DNA from 2 places in the Endozoicomonas sp. ALD068 genome. Region 2 is predicted to be linked to the other one. Evidence: predicted binding sites of a transcription regulator. Region 2 holds the regulator's gene; the other holds the start of a gene.

Region 1 (15,397 bases), 4.1 Mb from region 2:
ACTTCGTTTACAGCTGTTTAAGGGCAATTTTTTCGTCACGGGTAGCCGGACGAATCTGATCTCGCTCGTTCACAAACACCACATTAGTGTCGCTTTCATCACTGTTAATAAAGTGATTGAAACGTTTGAGTTTCTCAGGATCTGAGAGGGTGGTTTTCCATTCACATTGATAGGTACCCACCAGGTAGGTCATCTCATCTTCAAGCTCCTGACAGATACCCAGGCTGTCCTCAATAATCACTTCGCGCAGGTAATCGAGACCACCCTCCAGATTTTCCATCCAGACAGAAGTACGCTGCAGACGATCTGCAGTGCGAATATAGAACATCAGGAAACGATCGATGTATTTGACCAGCGTTTCATCATCCAGCTCGGTGGCAAACAGGTCGGCATGACGAGGCTTCATGCCACCATTACCGCAGAGGTAAAGGTTCCAGCCTTTTTCCGTGGCAATAACACCCACATCTTTACTCTGGGCTTCAGCACATTCACGGGTACATCCGGACACAGCCATTTTGATTTTGTGAGGAGAACGTACGCCCCTGTAGCGATTTTCAACTGCAATCGCCATACTGACACTGTCCAGCACCCCATAACGACACCAGGTACTGCCGACGCAGGATTTCACGGTACGCAGTGATTTACCGTAGGCATGACCAGTTTCAAAACCGGCATCGACGAGACGTTTCCAGATCTCTGGCAACTGTTCCACACGGGCACCAAAAAGATCGATACGCTGGCCACCGGTGATTTTTGTGTAGAGGTTAAAGTCCCGTCCTACTTCACCAATGGTGATTAGTTTATCGGGCGTAATTTCACCGCCCGGAACCCTTGGCACAATGGAATAAGTGCCGTCTTTCTGCATGTTTCCAAGAAAATAATCGTTGGTATCCTGCAGCTGAGCATGCTGATCTTTCAACACATATTCGTTCCAGCAGGAAGCCAGAACTGAGCCAATAGTGGGCTTACAGATATCGCAGCCACGCCCCTTGCCATGCTTTGCCAGAACTTCGTCGAAAGACTTTAATTCACCGACACGAACCAGGTGATAGAGTTCCTGCCTGGAGTGTGGAAAGTGCTCACAGATATCTTTTTTGACCTCAACACCCAACTCCGTCAGCTCATGATCCAGAACCTGTTTGACCAGAGCCGTACAGCCACCACAGCCGGTTCCGGCACTGGTTTCGGCTTTCAGTGACCCCATATCCATGCAGCCACCGGCTACCGCGTTGACCAGATCACCTTTACTGACGTCATAGCAGGAACAGATTTGAGCCGTTTCTGGCAGAGCAGCCACGCCCAAACCTGTCGCTGCAGAACCATCGGTCTGAGGCAGAATGAGTTCAGCAGGATTTTCCGGGGGACGCATGTCATTCAGCATCATCTGCAACAGGCTGCCGTACTCTTCAGCATCGCCTATCAATACAGCTCCCAGAACCTTTTTCTTATTTCTGGAAACCACCAGTTTTTTATAAACTTCTTTCTCTTCATCAATCAGCTGGTAGCTCAGGGAACCTTCGGTATTGCCATGGGCATCACCAATACTGGCAACATCAACACCCATCAGTTTCAGCTTGGTGCTCATATCGGCACCAGTAAACTGATTACCGTTCTTACCCGTCAACTGATCTACAACCACCTGCCCCATCTGGTAGCCCGGTGCCACCAGACCAAAGATACGGCCACTCCAGAGTGCACACTCACCAATGGCAAATATACGTTCATCAGATGTACGGCAGTCGTTATCTATAACGATACCGCCTCGCTCACCCAACTCCAGTCCGGAAGCTTTCGCCAGCTCATCTCTTGGGCGAATACCGGCTGAAAACAGTACGATATCGGTATTCAGTTGTTCGCCGTCAGCGAACTGCATCTGGTGAATAGCGCCTTCACCATCAACAATCTGTCGGGTATTTTTGGAGGTATGAATCGTGACCCCCAGACCCTCGATCTTGCGTCTGAGCATGGCACCACCGCTATCATCCACCTGAACAGCCATCAGACGGGGAGCAAATTCGACCACGTGGGTTTCCAGCCCGAGATCTTTCAGAGCTTTTGCTGCTTCAAGCCCCAACAGACCGCCACCCACAACGGCACCGATCTTACTGTTACGGGCAGCTTCTTTAATCGCTTCCAGATCTTCGATGGTACGATAGACAAAACAGTTTTTACGGTCATGCCCGGGTACGGGAGGAACAAATGGATAGGAGCCTGTCGCCAGTACCAGCTGATCGTACTTTTGAGTCATGCCACTGGCTGTCACTACTTCACAGGACTCACGATTTATTGATGTAATGGCTTCATTAAGAACAAGATTAATGCCTTCCTGCTCATAAAAGCCTTCAGAAACCATAGACAGGTCATCCGCTGAGCGACCTGTGAAAAATTCACTGAGATGAACCCGGTCATAGGCAGGACGGATCTCTTCTCCAAATACCACCACATCGAAGCGTTTCAGGCCGCCAGCATCTACCAGTTTCTCCAGAAAGCGGTGACCTACCATGCCGTTACCGACAACCACCAGGGTTTCTTTTCCGATCATCCCAGACATCCTCTTTAGTATCTAGCATTGGGCCGGAACAACTGCATCCTTTAGAGCCAGCCTCTTTTCTAATTCTTGTGCCTATGCAACTGCCGTGCCCACTTTCAAAACACGATAAAAACAGGAAATTCTTTCCTGAGACTTTAGCTACTCGCACAAAAATAATGCACGCAGAAATAATCAAACAGCTAAAGAGCACCATTTTGGTGAGCAGAATAAAAATACTCAGAAACTTCCCGCACTCAAATAAAGAACTTTCTTGCATAGAAGAGAAAATTCATTAAATACGCATAAAAATGCAAGTCAAATCGGTGCATTTATCATATTGGCCTGATGTTTGCTTTTGCTTGGGGAATTTCTTAAACAAGGAGGATGTATGAGCAACCCCGATTCATTTAACCTGTTTTCTTTTAGCGGGAAGACCAAGATTCTGCACCTTAGCTGGATTGCCTTCTTTATTAGCTTTGTGGTCTGGTTTAACCATGCGCCTCTGGCCCTGGCTATTTCCGAGTCTCTGGGCCTGACTCGTGAAGAACTGAAAACCCTGCTGATTCTGAACGTAGCCCTCACTATTCCGGCTCGAGTCATCATCGGTATGCTCACTGATGTTTACGGTCCCAGAAAAGTCTATTCCGGACTCCTGGCCATCTGCAGTATTCCTTGTTTTATGTATGCCATGGCAGATGACTTTACCCAGGCCGCCATAGCCCGCTTTATGCTGGGTACTATTGGTGCAGGCTTTGTGGTCGGCATTCGTCTGGTATCTGAGTGGTTCCCCGCTCGCCAATTGGGTACCGCAGAAGGTATTTACGGTGGCTGGGGCAACTTTGGCTCTGCTGCTGCTGCCATGTCTCTGCCCACCATTGCACTGCTCTTTGGTGGAGAAGATGGCTGGCGTTACGCCATTGGCCTGACCGGATTAATCTCCTTGCTGTTCAGTGTCGTCTTCTACATAAACGTCACAGATACCCCTAAAGGTGCTACCTACTTCCGCCCCAAGAACATTGGCGCCATGGAAGTCACCAGCAAAGGCGACTTTGCCTTGCTGCTGATCATGAAGATTCCGATGTATGCGGCATTGGCTCTGCTGACCTGGAAGCTTTCACCTAAGGGTGTTGCCATGCTGAGTGCCGGGATTTCAACGGCTATTTATGTCGGTCTGACTGCTATCTACCTGTTTGATGTCTGGAAAGTCTGGCAGGTCAACAAGCACATTTTCTCCGAGCCTGTGCCAGCTATTCACCAGTATCAGTTCAAGCAGGTGGCCGTTCTGAACGTTCTTTACTTCGCTACCTTCGGTTCTGAACTGGCCGTGGTGTCCATGCTACCTCTGTTTTTTGCAGATACCTTTGAACTGGATCCGGTCATGGCGGGTCTGGTCGCTTCCGCTTATGCCTTCATGAACCTGATGTCCCGTCCGGGCGGAGGATTACTCAGTGACAAGTTTGGCCGCAAGATCACTCTGCTGGTTCTCACTGCAGGCCTGGCCGGTGGTTACTACATGATGAGTATCATTGATTCCAGCTGGCCACTGGTTCTTGCTGTTGTTGCTGCCATGGCCTGCTCCTTCTTTGTACAGGCCGGTGAAGGTGCGGTATTTGCGGCTGTACCCCTGATCAAGCGTCGACTCACAGGTCAAATTGCCGGTATGACAGGAGCCTATGGTAACGTGGGCGCTGTCTTCTACCTGACAGTATTGTCTCTGGTGGACTACTCCACCTTCTTCATGGTTATCGCAGGCACTGCAGTGTTGGGTTTCTTTACCCTCTTCCTGATGGAAGAACCCAAGGGTCAGATGGCCGAAGTGATGCCTGACGGCAGTGTCACCATGATTGATGTGACCTGATCATTCTGTTTCAGTGGTCCACAATGGGCCACTGAAACAAAACACAGCCACCGGATACTCTTCGGCCTGGCTCTCTATTTCACAACCAACACGGCAGCGATACCCGCCAGAACATAGAGCCCCCCTGTAGAACGCTCAAATAACAACATACTTTTTTTTGTACTCAGCATAGGTTTCACAGATTTTGACAGTAGCCCATAGAGAAGCTTGCAAACCAAATCCACTACACCCCAAGTCATTACAATGATCAATATTTGTTGCACAAGATCCTGATCTCTATTAATAAACTGAGGCAAGAAAGCCATAAAGAAAATAATATCTTTTGGATTACTGGCTCCCAATAGAAAAGCTTTTTTAAACAGATTACTGAAGCCGGGAAACTGCAAAGAACAATCATTGAGACGTTTACTGGTAGTGTCAGCCATCGACTTCCTGATGGTATTAACCCCCAGATAAACCAGATAAAGAACTCCCATCAGTTTCAGTATCAGAAACATGTTTTCCGAAGCCGTAAGAATGGCCCCAAGACCAGTGGCCGAAATAACCAGGTAAAGTGATGAAGCCAGCGTACCACCCAAAAATGCCGGATAGGATCTGATAACCCCATAGTTAATAGAATTGGACACCATGTACAGAGATAGAGGACCAGGAATGAGTATGACTACAAAGATTGAAACAACATACAGAAACCAAACTTCAATACTCATTATTCACTCCAAAAGCAGCGACTGTACCCTATAGCACTCCCTATAGCACTACCAGTTGCTATTTTTACCTCTCCTACAAAACACTTCCTTAAGATACATGGCCCGCACACATGCCTGCAAAAAACCGCTTTGATTCTGAATCCTCCTGACAGAGCAGGAGGCCATAGCGTCGATCCCTGGACGCTCCCGCCGCTTTGGTTTGAGTAGTTGTGCAATAAACGACATTGAATGCAAATAAAATATCAGGAAATTCAAACGCTGTCCCTCCCCCCTACCCCTTTCATCAGTTCTTGATAGATCGAATCATTGAACAGAGGATATGAATCAAGCTATTGAGCTATACCGGAGAATTGTTTGCAGATTTCATGAGGAACCTGACGGAGTTCCGTACTAAACTGCATCTTGCGCTTTTTTCCCATTCTGAGCCTTTTGATCACGTCAGTGAAAGGGCAAGTATCGCCCCCCCTCTGGAGATCGTGTGGGTCAATCCTTCAGGTGTTATCATGCCAAATCACGAAGTACCCAAATTAATTCATGTTAGTATTGTCAGCCCTATTGAAGGTTTGGAGTTTGCTTTTCTAAAAATATGGGCCGAGGTTAACCCGGATTATAAAATCAATGTCTGGGCCCCCGAACGTTTGATATACCAAAAAATTCTATATTCGCTGCTGTTTTCCGAGATAAGCAATAACGCTATCGAAAAAGATGACCCCGGTGATATTGCTCGGCTGAAAGACAGCATCTGGCAAAAAATTGATAACTTTATGGGAGAAAGCAGTGAAATAGAAGAATTAAATATAATGGAATCTGATCTTCCAGACAGTGTAAAGAAGGAATTTGTCATCCAATGGAATAAAATCAATAATTCTTTAGATAAAATTAAAAATTTAATCAGCAACGCTATTGTTCATAAAAAGCTGAAAAACCTAGATCAAGAATATAAAAATTTTATCAGATACAGTTTAGGCTTTACTAACAGTTTAATCATCGAAAGATTTATCGGGCTGAGTCAAAAATTCGTACTAGGAGGGGTATATATTGATAAAGGACTACTACCGGAAATGAACAGTCACCCCTTTCTAAAAAGAAGCAGTTCCCTTGATCCTATATCGGGGACGGCAGTGACTTCTGAGAAGGAAAAGCAGCTCGAAAGTGCCAAGCTACATGCTCTTTTTAAAAAAATGTTTTCAGATGGAACTATTTCAGATCCCAGCCCTTATTTTGAGAGATACGGTACAACCCTGTCGAGAGAAGAAATCACTCGAATTCAAGGTATCGTAGCAGAAAGCAGTATTAGTGATTTATTCCATAGTCTGCCGAAATATGACTTAAAGGAGTATAGCCGTAATAAATTATTCTTCAGTAAGAAAGTAAATTTTGAATATGATACTCCCACTATAGCTCTTGATGATTCAATCCAGCCCCTGATGGTGGCCTCTCGCCAAGGACACCCAACAATCAAACTACTACTTGATGAAATCTGTTTACTTCATGAGACTGTAGAAAATTTAAAAAAATCATCACTAAGAAAAAAAGAAATCACATTAAAGATAAGGAAGGCTATTCATAAATTCTATATGGAAAGAAAAGTTATTATCTCTGATAATGACATCGATAAAATTGCAACCATATCAACTGATCTTCGGCATGATATCGACAAATTTAACTGCATCATTACTGCAAAATTAGGTTATGATGCTTTTGAAAGATTAATAAATCTTGAAAAACCAAAAGACATCAAAATCATTCCAATTAACTACTTCATAGCGAATAATCTCTTTTATAACAGAAGTTTTAGAAACCTTGGTTTTAACTCGTCACCAACAAGTGGTCAGAAATCATATGAAAGATTAATAATCGTTCATTATTCAGATAAAAACATAGAAGGCATAAGCGATTCTTTAATACATTGCTTTAAACTTTATAATAAGTACCGCACTGAAAAAAACAGCGTCTTATACAATGCTGTTGATTCAAATCAAATAGAAACAATAACACTTCAAAAAGTGTCAGGAGTAACGCTCAAAAATATTGGCGAAGACACTAAAGTCATCATGACTGGAAGCCTTCATTTCTATAATAGCGACTTGAATCTATATGATACTTTCTATTACAAGCGCTTAATGTTAAAGCTATCAGCGGTTTTGGGAACGTTGATCCCAAAAAATACCAGAGTACAAACCATAAAATTCTTTTTTGATAACTCTGCACAAGGCATTGAAGATTCTGAGGGTGTACTAAATACCAGCCAGAAAAATTATATTGTACCTGAAGTTTTAAGGAACTTGGCCAAACAAGGTATCTATGCAAACTCAGCTGTTGCGATTCGAGGATTCTTGTCAGCAGGTGATCCTCACGGGCCGTCAACCTCGAAAAATGCCCCCTATCCAGATCTCAACCGCATTGTTTTTACCCTTGACCGTAGCGGCGCCGTGACATACCGAGCCAAGTTCGGGTTGGCCTCCTTTGACCTCGAAAATGAGTTTATCGATAAGACAAGCAAAGAGGATCCGAACGATGACAAACTCACAAAAGAATTTACCGAAGCTCTACTCAAAGGAGAGTTTGCTGATGCCAAACTCAACGATGATTTGGTCAAAGTCGTAATCGAAGACAGGCCTACCTTTGCCGGACTCGAAGATGAGTTGTCTAAAGCCATAGGCGAAGATGAGCCTGGGGATCGAAGAAAAAATGCTGAAAATTACACATTTCACTTTGAGTTCAAAACCGCGATCTTTCATGGATTAAAGGAACACCCACAAACTGAAAAAGCCACTTTCGCCACTTTGGTTGCAGGAGAAACTATTCGTTTGGCAGACACACTTAGCCTTGCACTAAGTTCTCACACATACACTCAGTGGCTTGAGCGCTACGCACTGCGTTTCAGCGCGCCTGATCAGATAGATCAGCTTGAGCAGGCAATGGCCAATTTCCATAGCAACGAAGAAAAGACCAGAGCCTTCGAAACCCTCAAACGTCGGATACAGGTCAAGGCATTCGATATCTACACTCTCGATCCTAAATCGATACTGGGTGCCGCCGAACTTAACAAGGAATACAAAAATGATTTCGCCAACATCAAGCTTCTCACAGGCCGGCTACAGATGCCTTGTGACAGGCCTCGAAGATCAGCCGGTGCCGGCAGCTGCGATGCTCGACGCAAAAACCTGGAGTATGCCCTCCGGTTACTTTCCGGCTTCAAAACCCAGCTCCGTCTTGGCAACGACAGGAAAAAAACGGATATCGCCCTGATCAAACCCGCCAACGAAGATGAGCGCTGGCTGCAGAATTTTTTCACCCGGTTTCGTCGCCTGGAAGGCAAGGACGCATTGGCTCACGCCCGGGGCATGCACTCGGTCATTGCCCTGGACGAAGATTCGTTTACCCGCGCTCAACAGCAGATAAAAGACGGCACCCTGAGTGGTCAGCCCCTGTTGCTGAAAGCTACCCCCGCTGCCGGTTATGTGCTGCTCACACCCGATGGCCGGGTTCAGTCGGCCATCGCCGGGGGAGACGGCAACCGCGTCACCGTTCTCGGTCGGCCAGCCAGACTGATTGCCCATGCTTTGACGACACTGGTCGACTTTACCCCGGACCGCTACATCGCCACCCTGACCGTCAGCGATCTTGCCAGCAGCAACCAGTCCCGCGGAATCACAGCCCTGAACGCCCTGAAAACCTTTATGACCCGCTCGCCCACCCATGGCAAACCCCTGGTCGGCAAGCTGATTGTCGAACCCAGAAGTGGCAGCCCCCAGGTTTTCAAACGACTGGTGAAAGATATCCAGCATCTGATGCCGAAGGACCGCCCGGCGATTGAAAGCCTTGTGCTGCGCTCCCCGGGCACCGGACAACCGGAGTACCGTTTGCTTCCCGGCGAAAAGACTGTGCTGAGGTCGCCCCGGCCATCGGATTCAAATCCCCCGCTCCGCTATTTGCCGCCCAGCCACCTTTCGGTTCCGGTGCCGCCCCGGACTGAAGACAGCCTCTCACGTGTGGCCTCTGAACGAGCCGAATTCAGGCAGCGGCTGCTGGAGTTTGACACCGCCCTGGGGGACATTAAAGCCCGGCACTCACTCGCCGACAGCATGGCTCCCCAACTGGATACCCTTCGTCGGGATGGCCGTGGCTGGCGCATGGACTTTATGGAACCCGATACCCTGACCCGTAAGAACATCCGCTTTACCTCCGGTGCCTTTGATCGCTTCCGGGGCTTTCTCCAGGGGACGGGTCGTCAGGGATTCCGGGTCAAAGGAAAAAAATCTTCCACCAACGGACTGGAAAAGCTCAGGTCTTTTATAGGCCTTTACGACCTGATAGCAGGGCTTTCCCCTGTGGGACACCATTACAAAAATCCCCCGTCTCAGAATATGACGGACACCCAACAGCAGATTTATACCGGGCGCCAGACGCTTTTTTATACGGCTGTGGCATTGCAAGGGATTGAGATCATCAATCTCGGGCGACAGGGGATCAAGACAATCATCCCGGCCATCCGGTCGTCATTGCCCCCCGGTCAGAAACCACCAAAGCTACCCGATATTCCCGGGTCGGGCAAGTTGCCCGGCGGTCTGAAAAAAGTCGGCAGACTGGGTAAAAAAGTCGGTCGTTTTGTGCCCATACTGGGTCTCGCCGTGCCGGGAGCCAGTCTCACCCTGACCCTCATTGAGTACGAGAACGAAGAGGACCCGGAAGTCAAGAAACTCATGGAATCCATGGTGACCTTTGAGTGGGTGGATACCTATGTCTCCGTCATTTCAGAGTTCCTCGGGCCAGTCGGGGCATTTATTGACGGGATCATGCACTACGTCAGGGGTATTTTTCAGGAGAACTATAAAAGGAAGTTAAAAAAGCTGGCCTACAAAAAGTTGCAGGATGCCTCGGGTGAGGCTGCCAAAATCTTTGACCTGATCCACGCCCAGCTGGACCCCAAAAGCTTCCTGGCCAACAAGCAGACCCTCAATGCCTTGATGAGCGAGGATGGCAAAAGTCTCCTGCCCCTGAACATCCGGTCTATCAACCTGGCGAACCAGACCCTGACCTACGGTGGCGTCTATTCATTCAAGCCAACCTTAATCGCCGGGAAAAAAGACGACTGGAAACAGAAAAACTGTGAGAAGATACCCTATGTACCCAAGGCTCCTTTACGGCACTGCGCCAGCGACATCAACCGGATCGAATACTCCCCTGACACCTTTAACCTGATCGACGATGCCCTGGCGACATTGTGCCGGACGGAGTCGCGTTTAACCGGGTATCAATGCTCAGACGGGGTATTCCGCAACCTGGGGCAGATGAGCGATAAAAAGGTCATTTTAATGCCTTCTGTACCCCCGTGGGAGGTCAAGCTCCTCTACAGTCCCTTGGACCAGACCTCTCTGGGGAGTGCGCCAGACAGCAGTTCCCCCGGTGCGAAACTTCTGGATGCTGTCAGCGACAGCAAGCTGAAACGGTTATACCAGAAAAAAGTGAAAGACACCCGGTATACCGAGTGCGACGGGCATGGCTCATGTGATGACATCAGCTACGACTATAAATACCTTGGCCAGATGTTCACCCATACCGACAGTTTGAAATACCGTCGGTCAACCAGCAGACTGTATCTCGATAACAAGGATCACGTCGTCGTCTTTCGCGAGGTCTCATCGACATTCTCCCGACTTCTGAAGTATGACGTGTATAGTCCTGAAGGGGCCAACAAAACCTACGCCCTGATATCCAACGGTGAACACACTATCCACCTTCACCCCCAGGGGCAGACGGCCTCTACCTGGGTGTTGAACTACGACGGCAAGCTCCCCTATGCCTGCATTACTGAGCGGGATGACCAGGTACAAAACTGTCGGTCCTGGGTGAGCCTGTCCTATGAAGATAACCGGGACTTCAAGCTGGGTGAGACCCTTTTCCGATTTCCTGAACCAAGACCACACTCCTGGTATGAACAGGCTCCCTCGTATAAAGTCGTGGCCCGGGATCCCAACGCACAGTTTGAGTGGCGGCTGCTGGATCACAAAGTGATTCAACGCTTGTACGACAATGGCGGGCTGAATGACGGGCCATCAAGGGCGTCGAAACTGAACAGAATCATGAGCCGTTACACTGCGGCCAGCCGGTTCCTGCCGCTGGAGCTGAAAGACTGCGACTTCTCACCTCAGATCCGTGCACGCTGTATGGCCGGAGCGCCGAACCGGTGGACCACAACCACATCCGGGTGGTCACCCAAAATACCGAACCGGTGGGAGATGAACGGTGCCCTTGACCCACTACCCAAGAGCAATAATCGGCAGAACCCAGCCTGGTTACAGCACCAGCGGGACTGTGACCGACAGGTTAATGAGTATCTCAAGAAATCCTACCGCTGCTTCCCTGGCAAGCTGGGACTGGCCGAAGCAGACTGGGATCAGTTGGGCCGGGTCCTGCTTTGGTACGATACCCTTAAGCATCAGGAAATCCGGCTCATTGCTGCCAGCGCCGAGCTGCAACCGGTCCAGCTGCAACCGGTCCAGGGAAACCCGGCTACCGGCTACTATTTTTTTGACTCCGCCAACGGCCAGGTGTTATTTCAGAATAAAGAGGCACTGACCCGGGAAATCAGGCACTTCGATGAGTTGAGTGCCCGCTCGTTTGGCCGCCATGTCTCAAAGATAGTGCCGAACAAAGATGAGTCACAATTGCTGGTATTTGATGCCCCCTATTATTACCTGTTGACGGCCAGCCCGTCCGGTCAGCTGGCTCACCAGGTGATTGCGGCAGAAACCCTGGATGGCCAGCTCAGTGTACCCCCTACCCCACCTGCAGTGGCATCTGACACAACGACATCCGACCATGGGCTGATTCCCTTGCAGGATGTCGATAGCTACGGCAGCCGCCGTCTTCTTAGAACCGGTTTTTATGACGACGCCACCCGAAGCTATATTACCTTCCTGAGCAGCCTGCTGGATGGCGACATGCCAAACAATAGAAACGACGGAAGCCGTTTACGGACGATCAATGAGCGTGTCCGCAGGGCACTGCGTGAAGAGCACCTGCCGGTCCACAAGGTGGTGGTTCGGGGCCAGACTGTTTACTACATTTTGTTCAGTCGGCACTCCGGCAAACTGTATTACTTCAGCACCGACGTGAATCGCCCCGGTGGTATCCAGCGGCTGGACTCCGGTTTCCATTTGATCCGCCCTGCAGGCGAGAAGCGAGCGCTGGAAAAGGCAGAAGTAAAGGCAAAGATAGCCAGAGTCGGCGTCTTCAGGCATGTGCAGGCGCACTCCGGCAGCCTCCTGGCCGATACCAACGGTGGCTACCGGCTGTGGATACCGGACAAGGCCTGGGATAACACCCGGGTGGTCAGCGAAAACCTGTCGGTGGAGTCAGGACCTTTTAAGAACTGGCAGGTGGAAGCCACCGGGCAGATCGTCGCCAAGTCGAACGATACCCTGAGTGTGCACCAGTTCACCCCCCAGTCTGGCCTGATGGTGGACAGCCTGAACCTGGGCAAGGTAGTCAACCTGATCTTCGCCAAACTGACCATAGAACACCCCGGTACAACCTGGACCACCACCAGTGCCCGTTTTTTCATCCGTGAGCTCAAGAGTCTGCTGCGAGACCGGCTGAATGGGGCCCGGGAGGGGTTCTCGGCCAAGGTGGGGCTGGTGCCGCTGAGACCCATCACCGCAATCATCGACCACCCCCTGTTCAGCGCGATCAGGCAACTGGACGTCTGGTACTACCCGGACAGCGACACCCTGCTGGCAGCCAACACCCGTGACCAGTTTGAAGTCATGGTGAACGACGACGGCCAACTGCTCGCCCTGTCGGACACTCGCAAAGAGGAGGCTTTCGAGTTTTTCCGACAGCCTGATCAGGGCGCCAAAGGCCATCCCTTTTGTGGTGAGGCCGCCGCCGCTTCGCTGACCGGGATGCCCAGTGAGTTCGATGACCAAATCTCCGTTCCCTGCCGTTACATGGCTAAGCGTATCGACTTGAGGGGTAGCCACCACTGGGAACACGGTGCCCGGGCGTGGCGCATCCAGACACCAACGGCCCAATACCTGGCTAACCGGGAGCATCTGGCCCTGGTGGCACTGGACCTCAGCCTGATGGGACCCAGAAACACCACCGGCAGGCTGGTCTACTGGACCCGGCAAGATTTTAACCAGGCCATGGGATCTCTGCCAGCGGGCATACGCCAGAAGGCTGACACCGAACTGATCGCCCTCACGCTGCGCTCTGGCTATTCCCCAACCCAGGTAGCCTGGATGGATTACCAGGGCCAGAGTCCACGTAAACAGAGACTGTTGTTCGGTTTGCCTGGCAAGGAGCACGGCGTTCAGCAAGTGATTGGCAGCGTCCGGAAGTTCTCGCTCCCTCCGTCAACGAGCACGGTCGTTTATAACCGGAACAACCAGACGCTGTACCGGGTCACCCAAAAGGGTTACCAATCACTGGGCACCTTTGGCAGGGTCGCCGTGATGGCCGAGGGTCTGCTGCTGTCAGGAACCCCCGGAGCCGACAAGATCAAACTGGAAACGTTGCGGCTGGACACTTACTACCAAGAGCATCGGGTGGCCTTTGTCCGGAACGGTACCCGACAGCGGTTCGGGATCATGGTGGAGAGCCAGGGTGGGTCCGACGTGATTAAACTGGATGAGACAGACTTGTCATTTTTTGCCCGAATCCTCATCCATCCCGGCCTGGCTGAAGAAAGCATCACCAAGCACGACAGGGCACAAACCCGCATTGAACTGAATGTATCGGCCTTCCTCTTCCTTGCCTGGCGCCGGGGTCAGAACCTGGTGCTGTCCAACCGGTTTACCACCGGCGATGCCGAGATCGAGATTCAGCAGGTCTGGGCCAGACAGCACGACCAGTTCCTGCAACCCACAACGCTGGTGTTCAATGACCTTGAGCTGTCATTATCCGACCTGGCAGCACGGGTGACGGACTCAGGTCAGGGGGTCGTCCTGCCACTCACGGTGAGCAGCCTCGTCAGGAAGGAACGCCTCCGATTCATCAACGCCACAGCCAGCAACCCCCTGTACATCCAGCAGGACCAACCGGTAAAAATCGTCACCTACCAGGCGATGGACGGGATTAAACTGACACTGGAACCCCTGAACGCCACATACGTCAGACGTCAGGTGTTTATTACTGGCACAGGACAGTGGGGCTGGGAGCCGGGCAGTGTTCAGGTGAGCGGGCCGAAACCCGACAGCGGTTACCAGTCATGGCCGTTTCTACCCTCCGTAATCAGCTCGTCCGCCGTCGGTAACAGGACAGCGAGACTCTGGGGCAATAGCCGCAGTAATATTCTGTACCTTGGCGCCGACGCCCGACAGTGGTCACTCCGTGGATGGGGCGGTCATGACCTGCTGCTGCTGGGAACCTCAGGCAACATCGCAGCACGGCCAGAAGTGCTGGCAAACCGGGGCGACCAGTGTGACAACCGGAGGCTGGATACGCCCGGCAACAGCAGCCTGTGGCAGGCCATTCTCGACTGGACGCGCCCGCTGGTCGGCGGTGTTGGCAATGACGTCTATGACCTGCGGGCGTGCAGGCCAGCCCGCACAATCGACAGCCATGGCAAGCATTATGTTCTACTGTCGTCCGGGTCTAAGGCGGATTTACGACGTTTGTCGGGTGATAACAGCACCGCACTGTTCTTTACCGACCTGACCCCGGGACAGGTGGCGTTCAGCCAGTGTAACCCGCAGGTGCAGAGCAATCTCACCCGCAGCAGCAACTTTACCCGCAGCAGCGCTTCCCTGCCATTGGAGAGCCAAACCTTCAGGATCATCAATACCGGCACTAACCAGACACTGGCACTGGTGAAACCGGAGGTGCTGGCCAGTCTGCACTTTAAAGGTGGACAAGTCAGCCTGAACCCCATGGCTATGATCAACAGGAATGACAGCAAGTTAGCCATGAACGACAGTGACGGGGGAGAGAATGAAGCCGTGACCTTTCTGAACAAAATCATTCGCAGAGGGCAACGGCTGGTGAATTACCTGTGCAGCCTGGCCGGAGGTGAGAAAAACAACATTGGATCGGAGAGTGAGCGGCCAGTAGGAACAAGCCTGAATAATACGGAACTTTACCAGCACTACCAGCGACTGGTTCAGGACCTCAGTGCCCTGACTGGCAATCGCAGCGGTGATAGCCCGTCGTTTATCCCATCGGCAAAACAGAGAATAGTGCAGAACCTGACGACACCGCTAAGTTTGACGACGATGGGTCTTGGCTGATTGTCAGTAACCTACCCATGCTTAAAAAGACGACAAATTTATTTTATAGAACGGCTAGGCAGGTCAA
Region 2 (15,397 bases):
ACTTGGTCGCTACTTTGACCCGACCGGTTGTTGGCTCTTCATGCCCGGTTTTACCAGCAGTCATGAGTTTGCATTGAGCAATTTGCAGGTCCAAAGGCTCATAAAGCTCGGTCGATCCATGCTCCAGCAACACATCTTTTCCAGCCACACCGACGTCCGCAGCGCCGTACTCAACATAGGTGGGTACGTCACTGGCTCTGACAATCAACAGATTGACGTCTGGATGAGTAGTAGAAATAATCAGCTTCCTGCTCTTGGCAGGGTCTTCAGCTAGTTCAATACCCGCCGCCTTGAGAAGAGGCAGTGTATCTTTGAGTATGCGCCCTTTGGAAAGCGCTATTGTGATCTGACTGGACATCCGGGACAGGCTTCCTTTGCTTTAAGTGGCGTAGTTTACACCAAACAGAAGATAACGTGGGTGTCATACACCCGTGCCGACTGAGGATTTTTATACTTTTATGAGAGAGAAAGATTCAGAACTGATCTAAGAGGCTCAGCAGGGACAAGCTTGAAGCTTGCCCCTGCTACATAGCTGCAATGAACAGAATGCTATCAGGCAGGTACACGCTGAATTTTCGCACCGAGCTGCTGAAGTTTCTCTTCAATACACTCATAACCACGATCAATGTGGTAAATACGTTCCACAACCGTGTCACCTTCAGCAATCAGGCCCGCAATCACCAGACTGGCTGATGCTCTCAGATCAGTCGCCATAACCGGAGCTGCCTTCAGTGAGTCAACCCCCTTAATCACAACGGTATTGCCTTCTACTTTGACGTCAGCTCCCATCCGCTTCATTTCCTGAATGTGCATAAAGCGGTTTTCGAAGACGGTTTCTGTGATGCTGCCTACGCCATCAGAAATCAGGTTCAACGCCGTAAACTGGGCCTGGATATCGGTTGGCATGGCAGGGTAGGGAGCTGTCCTAAGATCAATCGCTTCCGGACGCTTACCTTTCATGTCCAGCTCAATCCAATCCTCACCCCATTCTACGGTAGCACCAGCTTCGCGCAATTTAATCAGAATCGCATCCAGCAGATCAGGTTGAGTGTCCTTGAGACGAACGCGGCCTCCGGTTGCAGCTGCGGCGATCAGATAAGTACCGGTTTCAATTCGATCAGGTAGAACGGAATAGGTGCACCCTTTAAGACGCTCAACCCCCTGAACACGTATAACATCGGTACCAGCACCCTCAATTTTGGCCCCCATGGTTTTCAGACATTCTGCCAAATCAACCACTTCCGGCTCACGGGCAGCATTCTCGATAATGGTTTCACCATCGGCCAGACAGGCTGCCATAAGAATGTTTTCAGTTCCGGTTACGGTCACGGTATCCATGAAAATACGGGCACCTTTCAGACGATCCCTGATACTGGCCTTGATATAACCATCTTCAACCAAAATATCAGCACCCATAGCCTGCAGGCCACGAATATGCAGATCCACAGGTCGACTGCCGATGGCACAACCGCCGGGCAAAGAGACTTCAGCACGACCGAACCGGGCCAGCAAAGGCCCCAGAACCAGAATGGAAGCCCGCATGGTTTTTACCAGCTCATAGGGCGCTTTCAGCTGCTTGATGGTGCTGGCATGAACTTCAACGTTCATACGCTCATCGACCATCAGATCGATACCCATGCAGCCAAACAGCTCAAACATGGTAGTGATGTCGTGTAAATGGGGAAGGTTGCAGACAGTAACAGGATCATCCGCCAGCAGGGTTGCTGCCAGAATAGGCAGTGCAGAGTTCTTGGCACCGGAGATACGGATTTCGCCATCCAGACGCGTACCACCAGTGATAATCAGTTTATCCATCATAGTTTCACCTGTGATTCGCTGGTTAGGCCTGACGCTGCGCTTCTGAAGGTGTCTGGGTGATCATGGTCACCGCATGAATGGCACCACTGGCGATCAGTTCATTGAGGTGTTTGTACACCATCTGCTGACGTTTGATAGGCAGGGCCCCTTCAAACTGGTCACTGATAATGGTCAGCCGAAGGTCACACCCTTCTCCTTCTACCAGAACCTCTGAACCCGGGAAACTCTCTTCCAGCAGCGCCTTCACTTCGGTGGCTTGCATGCATTCACCTCTCAAAACAGTCATGAGCCGGAAAGACCGCCTCACGCCTTAAAAGCATAAACACAAAAACACCACCCAACAGCGGTATTTTCATGAAAAAATAACAACCACTCAACAAGCCCGTACTCTTTGTACGTACTCGCGGGCAAATCGATGGATCATATCGGACATTGACTGTACTGACCAGTCCCGAAAGGAGACTGGTAGCGAATAAACAGGCAAAAGGGCGTCACTCACTTGCATTTAATCAGGAAGCAGAAGGGCAAGTGCTTTCCTGCAGAATCGACGCTATTCCACAGACCTTGGCCAGGGCAGCAAGCTCCTCCGGTATGTCAGAAAGGCAGAGATGACCACCTCTACTCTGAGCCAGCCTGATCCAGGACAGGCAAACAGACAGGGTTGAGCTATCCCCTTTATGCAGTTGCCCAAGGCTGACTCTCAGGACGCCTCCGGGAGCTACGTCCTCTTCCAACAGCTTACGCCCCTCACTCTCCACCTCGACAGCATTATCAAAATTAACAATCCCGTTAAGAGAAAACTGTCCCGGTGCCAATCGTTCAAGCTGCATGATTTTGATTCCTGAATGCTCATAGCAAAAAATGGACAAAACTACTTCTTGCTGCTGCCGTCTGCTGAAGCCGACATGATAGCAGCCCAGTTATCTATCACGTAGGATACTTTCTTGTGCTTTTTCATAGCGTCTGCAAACTGGCTCTGGAATTGCTTGGCAATATTGATTCCTTCGATTGTCACGTTACGCAGCTTCCAGCGACCATCAACATGCACCATTGAGTAAAAGATCTCGACCGTGTTGGTGCTGGTACGAACCTTCATCCTGACGGGTATACGGCTGATTTGACCTTCCTGATATTTTTTCAGCAACTCAGGTGAGGTTTTATCCACACTCTCGATAACCAGACTAGTGTCGTCCAGAGACAACAGTGCCTTGCCATAGAAACGGATTAAACTATCCTTAAATACCGACTCAAACTTCTCAACCTGTTCAGGATTGCGATGAGCGTACTTGCCCATGACATAGCGGGCTACCTGGTCAAAAGCCACCACCGGAGATAAAAGACGATCGACTTCCTTGAAAAAACCTTCAGGATCTTTCTGGTACTGCTTCTTGTTCTTATTGAAAGTATCCAGCAACTCGGAGGTAATCTTCCTGACTTCCACTTCCGGGGGCTGCAAAGCGGGCGCAGCATAAGATACACCCATCACCATCAGACAGACCAGGGTCGTCATGAATTGTTGAACAGACTTTACCATTTTCATCATTGATTCCATCATCCTCTACAGGCTTTATATATTGGAGTTAATAGCCTTTAGTCCTTATCGACTGAACCCAGAAGGAATTTGCCAATCAACTCCTCCAGGATAACAGCTGACTGGGTATCCTCGAAGCGACCACCGGGCTTGATGTAGTCAGTATCTCCACCAATGCTGATACCAATGTATTTCTCTCCCAGCAGCCCTGCCGTCACGATAGAGGCAGTGCTGTCGACAGGAATGTTATTTATATGGGAATCGATTTCCATATCGACCTTTGCCATATAGGTCTGCTTGTCGAGCTCAACCTTGGTGACCCTGCCAATGATGACACCGGCCAGGGCTACTTTAGCTCTCGGCTTGAGGGCTCCAGTGTTATCAAACATGGCAGTCACGGTATAGGTTTGCTTGCCGCTTTCCAATGAAAGACCACTGACTTTTAGCGCCAGTACAACCAATGCCAGCATCCCGGCCAACATGAAACCGCCGACACTTATCTCTACCGTTCTCATCCGCATCTTAGAGTTCTCCAAACATGACAGCGGTCAAAATGAAATCCAGCCCCAGAATGGCCAGCGAAGAATAAACAACAGTCCTTGTTGTGGCCCTGCTGACCCCCTCTGAAGTGGGGATGGCATCATATCCTTGGAATACCGCTATCCAGGTCACGACAAAACCAAATACAAGACTTTTGATCAGCCCATTCCCTATATCCGCCGCCAGACTGACCGAAGCCTGCATAGTGGCCCAGAAAGAACCTTCATAAATACCCAGCCAATCCACGCCAACCATCACAGCTCCCAGTATACCGACCAGACTGAAAATGGCGGCCAGCAATGGCATGGAGATCACCCCTGCCCAGAAACGAGGCGCAATGACGCGCTTGAGTGGATCAACCCCGATCATTTCCATACTGGACAGTTGTTCTGTGGTTTTCATCAACCCTATTTCAGCCGTCAGAGCCGAACCTGCTCGTCCAGCAAACAACAAAGCTGTAACTACCGGCCCGAGTTCTCTCAAAAGGCTGAGAGCCACCATCTGCCCCACGGCATCTTCTGAGCCGTATCGTATCAGTATGTTGTAGCCCTGCAAGGCCAGCACCATACCAATAAACAGCCCTGACACGGTAACAATAATCAGCGACATGACACCGACACTGTATAACTGCTGAATCAACAAGGAGAATCGGTTACTGAAACCGGCTCGGGAGAAAATAGCCAGTACCAGAAAAATGCCTGCCCGGCCCATGGATTGAATCTGATCCAACCCAAAACGGCCGAGCTGCGATAATCTGTCAAGAATACCTGTGCTCATCCGGTCTCCCCACCCAGCAATACTTCTTTATAATCCGGTGCCGGATAATGGAATGGCACAGGACCATCAGATAGTCCGTTCATAAACTGTTTAACCCGGGAATCATTGGAATTCATAAGACGCTTCGGCTCACCCTGGCCAATAACTTCACCATCGGCTATCAGGTAGAGGTAGTCGGAGATTGACGCTGTTTCATGAAGATCGTGTGATACCACAATACTGGTAATATTCAGTGCTTCGTTCAACATTCTGATCAATTTTACCAGCACACCCATGGCTATAGGATCCTGCCCTACAAAAGGCTCGTCGTACATCACCATAGCCGGATCCAGTGCAATGGCTCTGGCCAGTGCCACACGACGGTTCATTCCACCTGACAGTTCTGCCGGCATCAACGACCAGGCCCCCCTTAGCCCTACCGCCTCCAGCTTCATAAAGACAATATCCCGAATCATCGGCTCAGCCAGTCTGGTATGAATGCGCAGAGGAAAGGCAACATTTTCAAACACCGACAAATCGGTAAAAAGCGCACCACTCTGAAAAAGCATGCCCATCTTACGACGGGTACGAAACAACTCTTCACGGGAGAGCAGATCGAGATTCTGGCCATCCACAAAGATCTGTCCGGAGTCAGGGCGAAGCTGACGTCCGATCAAACGTAATAACGTCGTTTTACCAGTACCCGATGGCCCCATAATACCCACCACCTTTCCTCTGGGAATGGCGATATCAACATTCTTGAAAATCGTTCGATCGCCTCGATGAAACGTCAAACCACGGATCTCAATAAAGTTATCACTTGCCTTTGTCATTGGAAGGCTATTCCTTGTCTATGTGTGGACTGCACTCAGTAGCAACCGCCGTCCCCTGGTAGCTTACCACCAACCCGCATCTAATTATGGCGACTTTCAGCTACCTTTTGAACTGTGGGAACGTATCCTTATCAGTATCACTGCATCCAAACAGCTTCTTTACCGGCTTTTTACTATCTTTTCACTATCAACAGACTTAGACTGGGCTTTTTTATCTAGAGTCCGTACTGGCAGAACAATGCTATATGAACCGATCCGTTCCGAGAATGACTGCTCCCTTTCTGATAATGGTTTTTTCACACAATAATGACTGAATAAAATCATCTTGCCGCTTCCAAGGTAAAAAAAAAAGTATCTCAGCCAATCATCCTGAATTAGAGAAGAGAATTTATCCTATGCTCATTGCCCTTGCTGCCATCCTGGTGGGTTTCATTATCCTGACCTGGAGTGCAGACCGTTTTGTTGCCGGTGCCGCTGCTACGGCCAGCAATCTGAACGTCTCAAGAATGTTAATCGGCCTGACAGTGGTCTCCATAGGCACCTCTGCACCTGAAATTCTGGTCTCTCTATCGGCTGCACTGCAAGGATTCCCGGGACTGGCCGTGGGCAATGCCATGGGTTCAAACATCGCCAACATCGGCCTGGTTCTGGGTGTTACTGCCCTGATAGCCCCCCTGCCTGTTAAAGCGGCTCTGACCAAGAGAGAAATTCCCCTTCTGTTGGTGATAACTATTATTTCCGGTCTCTGCATTGCCAATGGTTATCTGGGTCGAATAGATGGTTTGATTCTGCTGGCAGGCCTCGTCATTACCCTTTACCTGATGATCCACTGGCAGAAACAACACCCGGATGAGGCAGTGGTGGAAGATGAAGACATTCCAGAGCTGTCCTCAGCAAAAGCCTGGTTTATGCTGGGTTCTGGTCTTTTACTGTTGCTGGGCAGCTCACAGCTACTGGTATGGGGGGCCACCGAGATTGCTAAGGCCATGGGCATCAGCGACCTTGTGATCGGGTTGACGATTGTTGCCATTGGCACCAGTCTGCCAGAGCTGGCCGCATCCATCACCAGCGCTCTGAAAGGCCATCATGATATTGCCCTGGGTAATGTGATCGGCTCAAACACGTTTAACCTTCTGGCGGTTCTCTCCATGCCCGGACTGGTAGCTCCCGGAGCACTGGATCAGGCAGTTATCCTGCGGGATTATCCTGTTATGCTGGGCATGACAATATTGTTGACCCTGGTCTGCGTGATTGGCAGGAAACCTCGACATTTGGGCAGAATGACAGGCATTGCGCTGCTCTCAATATACTTTCTCTATGGTGCCTGGTTATTCATTCAGCACTGACTTTTTCAGGCAGGGCTGACCGGTCAGCTCTGCCTCCCGGGCTTCTCCATTTTAGCCCGTGTTAAGACTATCCTGCACGGCAACTGCTCCTGCATCCATGCGGTCGTGCGGTTGCGATAAGGTCTATAGTATCGGAATCAGGAGGAACTGATCATAGTGCACAGGTTTTAATGCAGAAATCCCGAACTGTTACTGTGGCGAAAGGCACTATAGAATAGCCGTGTCACAACTAATCTGTACGTAATATGACTACTGACGAGCCGTTCATCTCAATTGGTCGCCGCACCGTTACCATGGAACTGGAAGCTGTTCAGAGCCTGATAGACAGGATCGACAGCAGTTTTGCCAATGCCTGCCGTGTTATGCTTGAATGCCGTGGCCGGATTATTGTCGTTGGCATGGGCAAGTCGGGACATATTGCCCGCAAGCTTGCTGCAACCCTCGCCAGCACCGGCACCCCTGCCTACTTTGTACACCCCGGGGAAGCCAGCCATGGTGATATGGGAATGGTCACCCATGAAGACGTGGTTCTGGCTCTTTCCAATTCTGGCGAAACCAGCGAAGTCATTACTCTATTGCCCCTGCTGAAAAGACTGGGCACCCCCCTGATCAGCATGACCGGCAACCCGAATTCAACACTGGCGAAAGATGCTGAAGCCCATCTCAACACCGGGGTGGAAAAAGAAGCATGTCCTCTGGATCTCGCGCCTACCTCGAGCACGACCACAGCCCTGGTAATGGGCGACGCACTGGCCATTGCCCTGCTGGAAGCCCGCGGGTTTACTGCAGAAGACTTTGCTTTCTCTCACCCTGGTGGCTCTTTAGGTAAACGACTGCTTCTGAAAGTAAAAGACATCATGCACATTGGCAGACGGGTACCAGAAGTTCCCCTGGGCACACCAATGAGCGAAGCCCTGCTGGAAGTTACTCGCAAAGGCCTGGGCATGACCGCCATTGTCGATAACAAACGCCATGTCATTGGCATTTTCACCGATGGTGACCTGCGTCGGGCTCTGGACAAGGGCGTCGACCCCAAATCCACACTGATTGATGAAGTGATGACCAGCCACTGCAAAACCATCCACCCCGAGATTCTTGCGGCTGAAGCCCTGAAGATTATGGATGACCGGAAAATCAATGCTCTGATCTGTGTTGATGATGACAATGAACTGATCGGTGCCATTAATATGCACGACCTACTGAAGGCGGGCGTTGTATGATCAGTTCTTCACTACAATCTGCCGCCGCCAGGGTTCGTTTGGCTGTTTTTGATGTCGATGGTGTTCTCACTGACGGCAAACTGTTGTTTGGTGAGCATGGCGAATCAATGAAAATATTCAATACTCTCGACGGTCATGGCCTGAAAATGCTCAAGCAGTCGGGTGTAAAAACGGCCATCATCACCGGCCGTCGATCCGTATTTGTTGAAAAACGAGCCTCCGACCTGGGCGTAGATTTTCTCTATCAGGGCCGCGAAGACAAGTTTGTCGCTCTGAAAGAATTGCTTCAGGAAGAAGGGCAAGGTCTTAGCCTGGATGAAGTGGCCTACATCGGAGACGATCTGCCAGATCTTCCAGCCATTCGACAGGTTGGTTTTGGCTGCAGCGTTCCTAACGGGCACTACTACGTTCGTGAACACTCACCTGCTATCACTACTAATCGTGGCGGCGAAGGTGCAGCCAGAGAATTTTGTGATTTCATTCTTAAAGCCAAAGGCAAGCTGGATGACATGCTGGCCAGTTACCTGAAATAGAGAGTTAAAATACCCAAAATATCGCTGTGATAGTTTTCCACCATTACAGCGATACCTTTCCATTCAAGCGTTTCTTTGACGACAAGAAAGCACTACCGTTCAACTCTTCTTACGTAAGGCCGACAGCGAGTGTCTAGTATTTGAAAACATTCGTCTGCAGCCCCTGATGATCAAATAAAATCATGGTAAACTGAATTCATTTGCTGCGAAAATGCTGCCGACTGCACAAACCGGGCATCATTTTCCTGAATGGCCTTCTTTTGTCGGTATCTGCCTTTGCAGACTCTGACCAGATTGTGACCCGGAGCCAATGATCTGATGCCCAATCGGAACCTGATAATGATTGCTTTTCTGATGCTGATAATGGTCGGCGTTGGCTATTGGGCTTATGACAGCAAACTCCATGTTGGGGTTCAGAAAAAACAGCCTCTGGTTCGTGAGAACGCTGACTACTATTTCATTGACACCAGGGTCACCCAGTACAACAAAGAGGGCGAACTGGATTACATACTGGTCTCAGACAGTATCACCCATTACCCGCACAATGACACAACGTTGCTGCAAACCCCTCATCTGGAGAATTTCAATACCCCCGGAAAACCCATGGTGGCCGACGCCCTCTATGGCAAACTGTTGCCCGGCAGCGAGGATATAGAGCTCTGGGATGATGTGGTGATGACCCAGACGAACCTCGGCAATGGTAGTAAGGTTCGAATAGACACTGATTTCATGACCATATACTCTGAAAAGGATCTGGCAGTCACTGATCGACCGGTACTGATCACCAACGACACTGGACGTACGCGCGCCATTGGTATGGAGGCTTTCTTCAAGGAGAGTCTGGTTAAACTCAAGTCTAGGGTAAGAGGATTTCATGAGCCAAAGCCATGAACAGGCCAAGCGCCTTGATCCAAATGAGCGGCCAGACAGAAAGAGTCGTCGCAGAGGGGTCGAATATTACCTGATGCTGGGGGCCACGGTTCTGCTTCCAGTCATGGCACAAGCATTGCCATCTGACCGGCAGAAGCCTATTGAGATCGAGTCCAACACCGCCGATATCGATAACAAGAAAGGTGTATCCATCTATAAAGGCAATGTTGTGATGATTCAGGGCACCACCCGAATTACCGGAGACAAGGTGACCATCTATTCCGTCCAGCAGGAAGTTAAAAAAATTGTGGCAGAAGGCGACAAGGAAAGAGCTTACTACGAAGAACAGCAACCTGATGATCAGGGCATTCTGAAAGCCTGGGGTCATACTATCGATTATCAGGTGGCTGGCGATAAGATCCAACTGATCAAGCAGGCGCAGTTGACCCAGAAGGGTGATACCTTCACAGGTGAACGCATTGATTATGACCTGACCAAGCAGACCGTGAATGCCAAGGGCAGTGAGAACAAAAGCAACCCGGATGGTCGGGTCAAAATGATTTACCAACCCAAACCTGAGAGCAAGCAGTAGTACTCATATCCCATTACACTCACTGCTCAACGACTGAACAGGCTTGAAAGGGCTGCCAGAAAAACGACAGCTAACTTTTAAACAGGAAGACAAACTCCGGATGGCAACGCTTAAGGCAGAACATCTCAGTAAAAGCTACAAAGGCAGACAGGTCGTCAAAGATGTATCTCTGGCTGTCGACAGTGGTCAAATTGTCGGACTTCTTGGCCCCAACGGGGCAGGTAAAACTACCTGCTTCTACATGATTGTAGGTCTCGTAAAAGCAGACGGTGGACAGGTTGACCTTAGTGGCCAGAGTTTAACTCACGAACCTATGCATGGCCGGGCCAGAGCTGGCGTAGGTTATCTGCCACAGGAAGTTTCTATTTTCAGGAAATTGACGGTCACCGATAACCTGCTCTCGATATTGGAAACCCGTTCCGACCTTTCCCGGAAAGATCGCATCGCAAAAATGGAGTCATTGCTGGAAGAGTTTAATATCAATCATATCAGGGACAATCCGGGTATGAGCCTTTCCGGTGGTGAAAAGCGCAGGGTAGAAATTGCCCGAGCTCTTTGCACTGACCCAAAATTTATTCTGCTCGATGAACCTTTTGCCGGTGTTGACCCCATTTCTGTTGGTGACATCAAGGCCATTATCACGCACCTGAAAGCCCGGGACATCGGAGTCCTGATTACCGACCACAATGTCCGGGAGACACTGGATATCTGCGAGAAGGCCTACATTGTCAGCGAAGGCACTATTATTGCCGAGGGTGATAGTCAGACTGTCCTGGCTAATCAAAAGGTTCGTGACGTTTATCTCGGGCATCAGTTCAGTCTCTGATCATCTCTTGACTGGTCTCGCGAAAGAAGCGGGCAAAGATGTTGAGCTGATTTATTTTCATACTCTTGTTCTGAATGTTGCATGGCTGACTTGATGAATCACTTTCCCGAAGCTTCAGATGTGATTATAATCCCAGTGACATGGAGAGTAGCCCAATCAAAATAATGAGCAGACACTGAGATATAACTGTCAGGCGCTGATGGCATCAAATCTGGCACCCTCAGTGCAGACACCGAAGTAAAGGTATACAGTTGCCTATGAAGCCATCCTTACAGCTAAAAATGGGCCAGCAGCTGACCATGACACCTCAGCTGCAGCAGGCCATAAGGCTTCTGCAACTTTCCACTCTGGACCTTCAGCAGGAAATCCAGGAAGTTCTTGAATCCAATCCGATGCTGGAGTCTGAAGAGTCCGTTGAAGAACCACCTGCATCTGGTGATGAAGGGGAACAGCCTGTTGACTTCAATGAAAAAGCAGAACAGCCCCCGGAACCAGAAGAGCCCCAGTGGGCTGACAGCATACCCAATGACCTGCCCGTTGACTCCGGATGGGATGATGTCTATTCCAGCCTGCCCGCTGCAACCGATGAAGAACATGATCCTTTTGCCCGCTCCCGGGCCAATGAGTCCCTCCAGGACTATCTGGAATGGCAGTTAAACCTGACTCCCATGACTGACAGAGACAGGCTGATGGGCCTGGCTGTGATCGAAGCCATCAATAATGACGGGTACCTCACTCACTCCCTGGAAGAAATTTATCTCTCGCTACAGGAACAGGTAGAGGAACTGGCGTTTGAAGAACTTCAGGTCATGCAACGACGGATTCTTCACTTTGATCCGGTGGGTTGTGCCAGCGCCAACCTGAAAGAATGTCTCGAAGTTCAACTCAATCAACTGCCACAAGAAACCCACTTCCTGAAAGAAGCACGTCTGCTGATCCAGAATCATCTACAGGCTCTGGGTAGTCGTGACTATGCCCAAATCATGCGGCGTACCCGTCTCAAAGAACATCAACTGAGGGAAGCCCTTAGCCTTGTTCAAAGCCTCAACCCGAGGCCCGGATCAGAAATCGGCCAGGCGGACACGGAATACGTCACCCCCGATATTTCGGTCACCAAAGTCAGGGACCGCTGGGCGGTTGAACTGAACTCAGAATCCCTGCCCAGACTTCGCATCAACAACAATTACGCCTCAATGGTGCAACGTGCCAACAACAGTCGTGACAATGTCTTTATGAAGAACCAGCTGCAGGAAGCCCGCTGGTTTCTGAAAAACCTGCAAAGTCGTAACGAAACCTTACTGAAAGTAGCGGGCAAGATTGTTGAATTTCAGAAAGATTTTCTGGAGCAGGGTGAGCAGGCCATGAAGCCCCTGGTGTTGGCAGACATTGCTCAGGCGGTGGATATGCACGAGTCCACTATTTCCAGGGTCACTACACAGAAATACATGCACACTCCAAGAGGCGTGTTTGAGCTGAAATACTTTTTCTCCAGCCATGTCAGCACAGCCACTGGTGGAGAGTGCTCATCAACAGCCATCAGAGCCTTGATTAAAAAACTGGTATCCGATGAAAACCCTAAAAAACCACTGAGTGATAACAAAATCGCCGGCTTGCTGGGGGACCAGGGGATCAAAGTGGCCAGGAGAACCATCGCCAAATATCGTGAATCAATGAATATACCGCCATCGAATGAACGCAAGCAGCTTATCTGAGCCTTCAGCGATTGAGGTAACAAGCCCTTATACCACAAATCGCCCCATAGATTTTTTGTCTCAGAACAGCGCTAACTGTCATTGACAGTGATAGACTTTCAATCAGGGTTGCCCGTACAATCCCGGGGGCAGTCCAATGTCGAGAATCGGGATCAGCAGGAGAGCGTTACATGCAAGTCAACATCAGTGGACATCATGTAGAGGTGACTGAGGCTCTGAAAGATTATGTCACCAAGAAACTCGACCGCCTTGCCGCCCACTTTGATCAGATTACAAACGTTCAGGTCACTCTGAGTGTTGAGAAACTGAAGCACAAAGTGGAAGCGACTCTACATGTTCGTAGGGCGGATATTAATGCAACCGCTGAGGCTGAAGATATGTACGCTGCCATTGATGACATGTCGGACAAACTGGATCGACAACTGGTAAAACACAAAGAGAAAACGCTTGACCGGCTACAGGGTGCCAACGGCCGCCTGTAAGCATCGATCGTTGTATGATTATTGAAAACATTCTAACCCCCGGGCGCACCCTCTGCGATGTGCAGGGGGCCAGCAAAAAGAAAATCCTGGAAATTGTTGCGGAAATCATCAATGAGCATGTTCCCGCTATCAAAACCAAGGATCTGTTTAACAAGCTGATTAACAGAGAGCGACTCGGTACCACCGGTTTGGGCAAAGGCATAGCCCTGCCTCACTGTCGCTCCAGTGCTTGTCAGCATCCTACCGGACTTCTGATCAAACTGTCTGAACCCATAGATTTTGACTCTGTGGACAAGCAGCCGGTCGATCTGGTGTTCGCACTTATTGTTCCGGAAGAAAATACTCAGGAACATCTCAATATATTGCAGGCTGTCGCTGAGCGCTTTCAATCAGAAGTATTGTTAAGTCAGATGCGAGCGGCAGAAAATTCCGAGGCACTTTACAGCATCATCTGTTCCCCCGTTTAACGACTGTAGATAAAAAATATTTTGCTTGCTGATCTGATAACAGAAGCAGGCAAAATGTTTCTTGCTCAGAAATCCTTTCTTCTTCACTTTTGTCACTACAAAGCCTATTTATCCTTCAAAACTGCATGGAATAGAAATATCCGGACTATGCTAGAAATAAAAGAAAGCGACTGGTTCTAATCTCATTAGGTTTTGATAGACTTGCCTCACTCGGAACCAGGTGAGAGACCTGTTTACACAGTCAAACAATCGGGAAGGACACACCATGAAGCTGGTCATCATCAGTGGACGTTCAGGCTCCGGCAAAAGCTCCGCCCTTCACGCCCTTGAAGATGAGGGTTTTTACTGTGTAGACAACCTTCCTGCCAGCATGCTGAATGATCTGCCAACCAATCTTAAAAGCAACCTGGTCGAACCGCACCGTATGGCTGTCAGCCTCGATGTTCGTAATGTGCCCGGCTCTCTGGAACGCTTCCCGACATTGTTGGAAAAGTTGAAAAAACAGGGGGTTGAGTGTCAAGTAATCTTTCTCGACGCAGACAGCAACACCCTGATGAAGCGCTATAGTTCGACACGCCGTCGCCATCCTCTGAGCAATGACAAGGTTTCCCTGACAGAAGCCATTAATCTGGAAAAGAAACTGCTGGCCCCACTGGCTGAAGAAGCTGATATTAGGCTGGACACTTCGCCACTGTCTGTCCATGAAATCAGAGAACAGATAAGACAACGACTCTGCGGCTCCACCAGCAAAAGTATGACCCTGATGATTCAGTCCTTTGGCTTCAAGCACGGTATGCCAGTTGATGCCGACTACGTCTTTGATGTTCGCTGTCTGCCTAATCCTTTCTGGGTTGAAGCCTTAAGATCCTTCACTGGTCAGGATCAGCCAGTTAAAGATTTTCTGGCATCAGAACCCATGGTGAATGAGATGTTTGAAGATCTCAGCACATTCGTGGAAAAATGGTTACCAAGGTTCGAATCCGGACAGCGCAGTTATATGACGATTGCGATCGGATGTACCGGGGGGCAGCACCGTTCCGTATTTATTAGTGAAAAACTGGGCGAGTGGCTCAAAGAACGTTTTGACTGTGTTCAGGTCAGACATCGGGAGCTTTCCAAATAATGATCCAGAAGCAGATCACCATTATTAATAAACTTGGTTTACATGCTCGGGCAGCATCCAAATTTGTTTCTACAACGACGGCTTTTGCCAGCCAGGTGAAGGTGAGCTTTAACGGCCGTGAAGTGGATGGGAAAAGTATCATGGCCGTCATGATGCTGGCTGCTGGAAAAGGCTCTGTCCTTGATTTGACATTTGAAGGCCATGATGAAGAAGAGGCCTGTTCGGCTCTGTGCAATCTGATCAATGATTTTTTTGAAGAGGGTGAGTAGTCACCCTTTTCATCATTAAATCCCTGTTTATACTGGTCTCTCGAAAAGCTTTGCCAGAGATTGAAAGCCCGGCAAAGCTAACAAAGAATGACATGTGAAATGACTGAGTCTGACTATCAGACTTGATGGTTAAAAGAACAGAAGTTCGATACTCAGACACTTCTACCAAAAAAACCGGATACGCATCTATGGTTCAACAGCTACAACTGAGTATCGGAGACAAGGCATTTCAGGAGCTCAACGAAGCCCTTGAGCACGGTGTTTCTCCTGAACTCAGGCGTATGCTGAATGGTCTTCCGGCTCCGGATGCGGCACACCTGCTTGAATCTTCCCCTCCCAAACTTCGCAGCCTTCTCTGGCGCCTGATCGATCGAGAGATGGAAGGCGACGTATTGCAGGAGCTGAGCGACGAAGTCCGGCAGTTTTTCCTGGACAGGATGAATGTGGCAGAACTCAAAGTCATTACCGAAGGTCAGGAC

What was found. Region 2 encodes sigma-54, which starts transcription at its own class of promoters, with help from an activator protein. Its sites were predicted from a motif close to TGGCACNNNNNTTGCTNT; they were not measured.
Region 1: nirB (nitrite reductase large subunit NirB) is a predicted target of sigma-54. The motif match lies at 2,625-2,642, and genes of this name have one in related genera.

Annotation. Positions count from the first base shown of each region.
Region 1 covers NZ_JBLYNU010000004.1:2,731,378-2,746,774, forward strand. The annotation lists gene nirB (nitrite reductase large subunit NirB) at 8-2,542, opposite strand; gene ACO6V5_RS09525 (NarK family nitrate/nitrite MFS transporter) at 2,919-4,388, shown strand; gene ACO6V5_RS09530 (LysE family translocator) at 4,463-5,095, opposite strand; gene ACO6V5_RS09535 (hypothetical protein) at 5,461-15,330, shown strand.
Region 2 covers NZ_JBLYNU010000004.1:6,873,311-6,888,707, reverse strand. The annotation lists gene hisG (ATP phosphoribosyltransferase) at 1-358, opposite strand, end outside; gene murA (UDP-N-acetylglucosamine 1-carboxyvinyltransferase) at 553-1,815, opposite strand; gene ACO6V5_RS24890 (BolA family protein) at 1,841-2,080, opposite strand; gene ACO6V5_RS24885 (STAS domain-containing protein) at 2,328-2,648, opposite strand; gene ACO6V5_RS24880 (MlaC/ttg2D family ABC transporter substrate-binding protein) at 2,690-3,361, opposite strand; gene mlaD (outer membrane lipid asymmetry maintenance protein MlaD) at 3,409-3,870, opposite strand; gene mlaE (lipid asymmetry maintenance ABC transporter permease subunit MlaE) at 3,872-4,666, opposite strand; gene ACO6V5_RS24865 (ATP-binding cassette domain-containing protein) at 4,663-5,478, opposite strand; gene ACO6V5_RS24860 (calcium/sodium antiporter) at 5,874-6,824, shown strand; gene ACO6V5_RS24855 (KpsF/GutQ family sugar-phosphate isomerase) at 7,070-8,044, shown strand; gene ACO6V5_RS24850 (KdsC family phosphatase) at 8,044-8,577, shown strand; gene lptC (LPS export ABC transporter periplasmic protein LptC) at 8,896-9,468, shown strand; gene lptA (lipopolysaccharide transport periplasmic protein LptA) at 9,452-10,039, shown strand; gene lptB (LPS export ABC transporter ATP-binding protein) at 10,140-10,865, shown strand; gene ACO6V5_RS24830 (RNA polymerase factor sigma-54) at 11,123-12,577, shown strand; gene hpf (ribosome hibernation-promoting factor, HPF/YfiA family) at 12,748-13,059, shown strand; gene ACO6V5_RS24820 (PTS sugar transporter subunit IIA) at 13,074-13,526, shown strand; gene rapZ (RNase adapter RapZ) at 13,792-14,649, shown strand; gene ACO6V5_RS24810 (HPr family phosphocarrier protein) at 14,649-14,918, shown strand; gene mgtE (magnesium transporter) at 15,107-15,397, shown strand, end outside.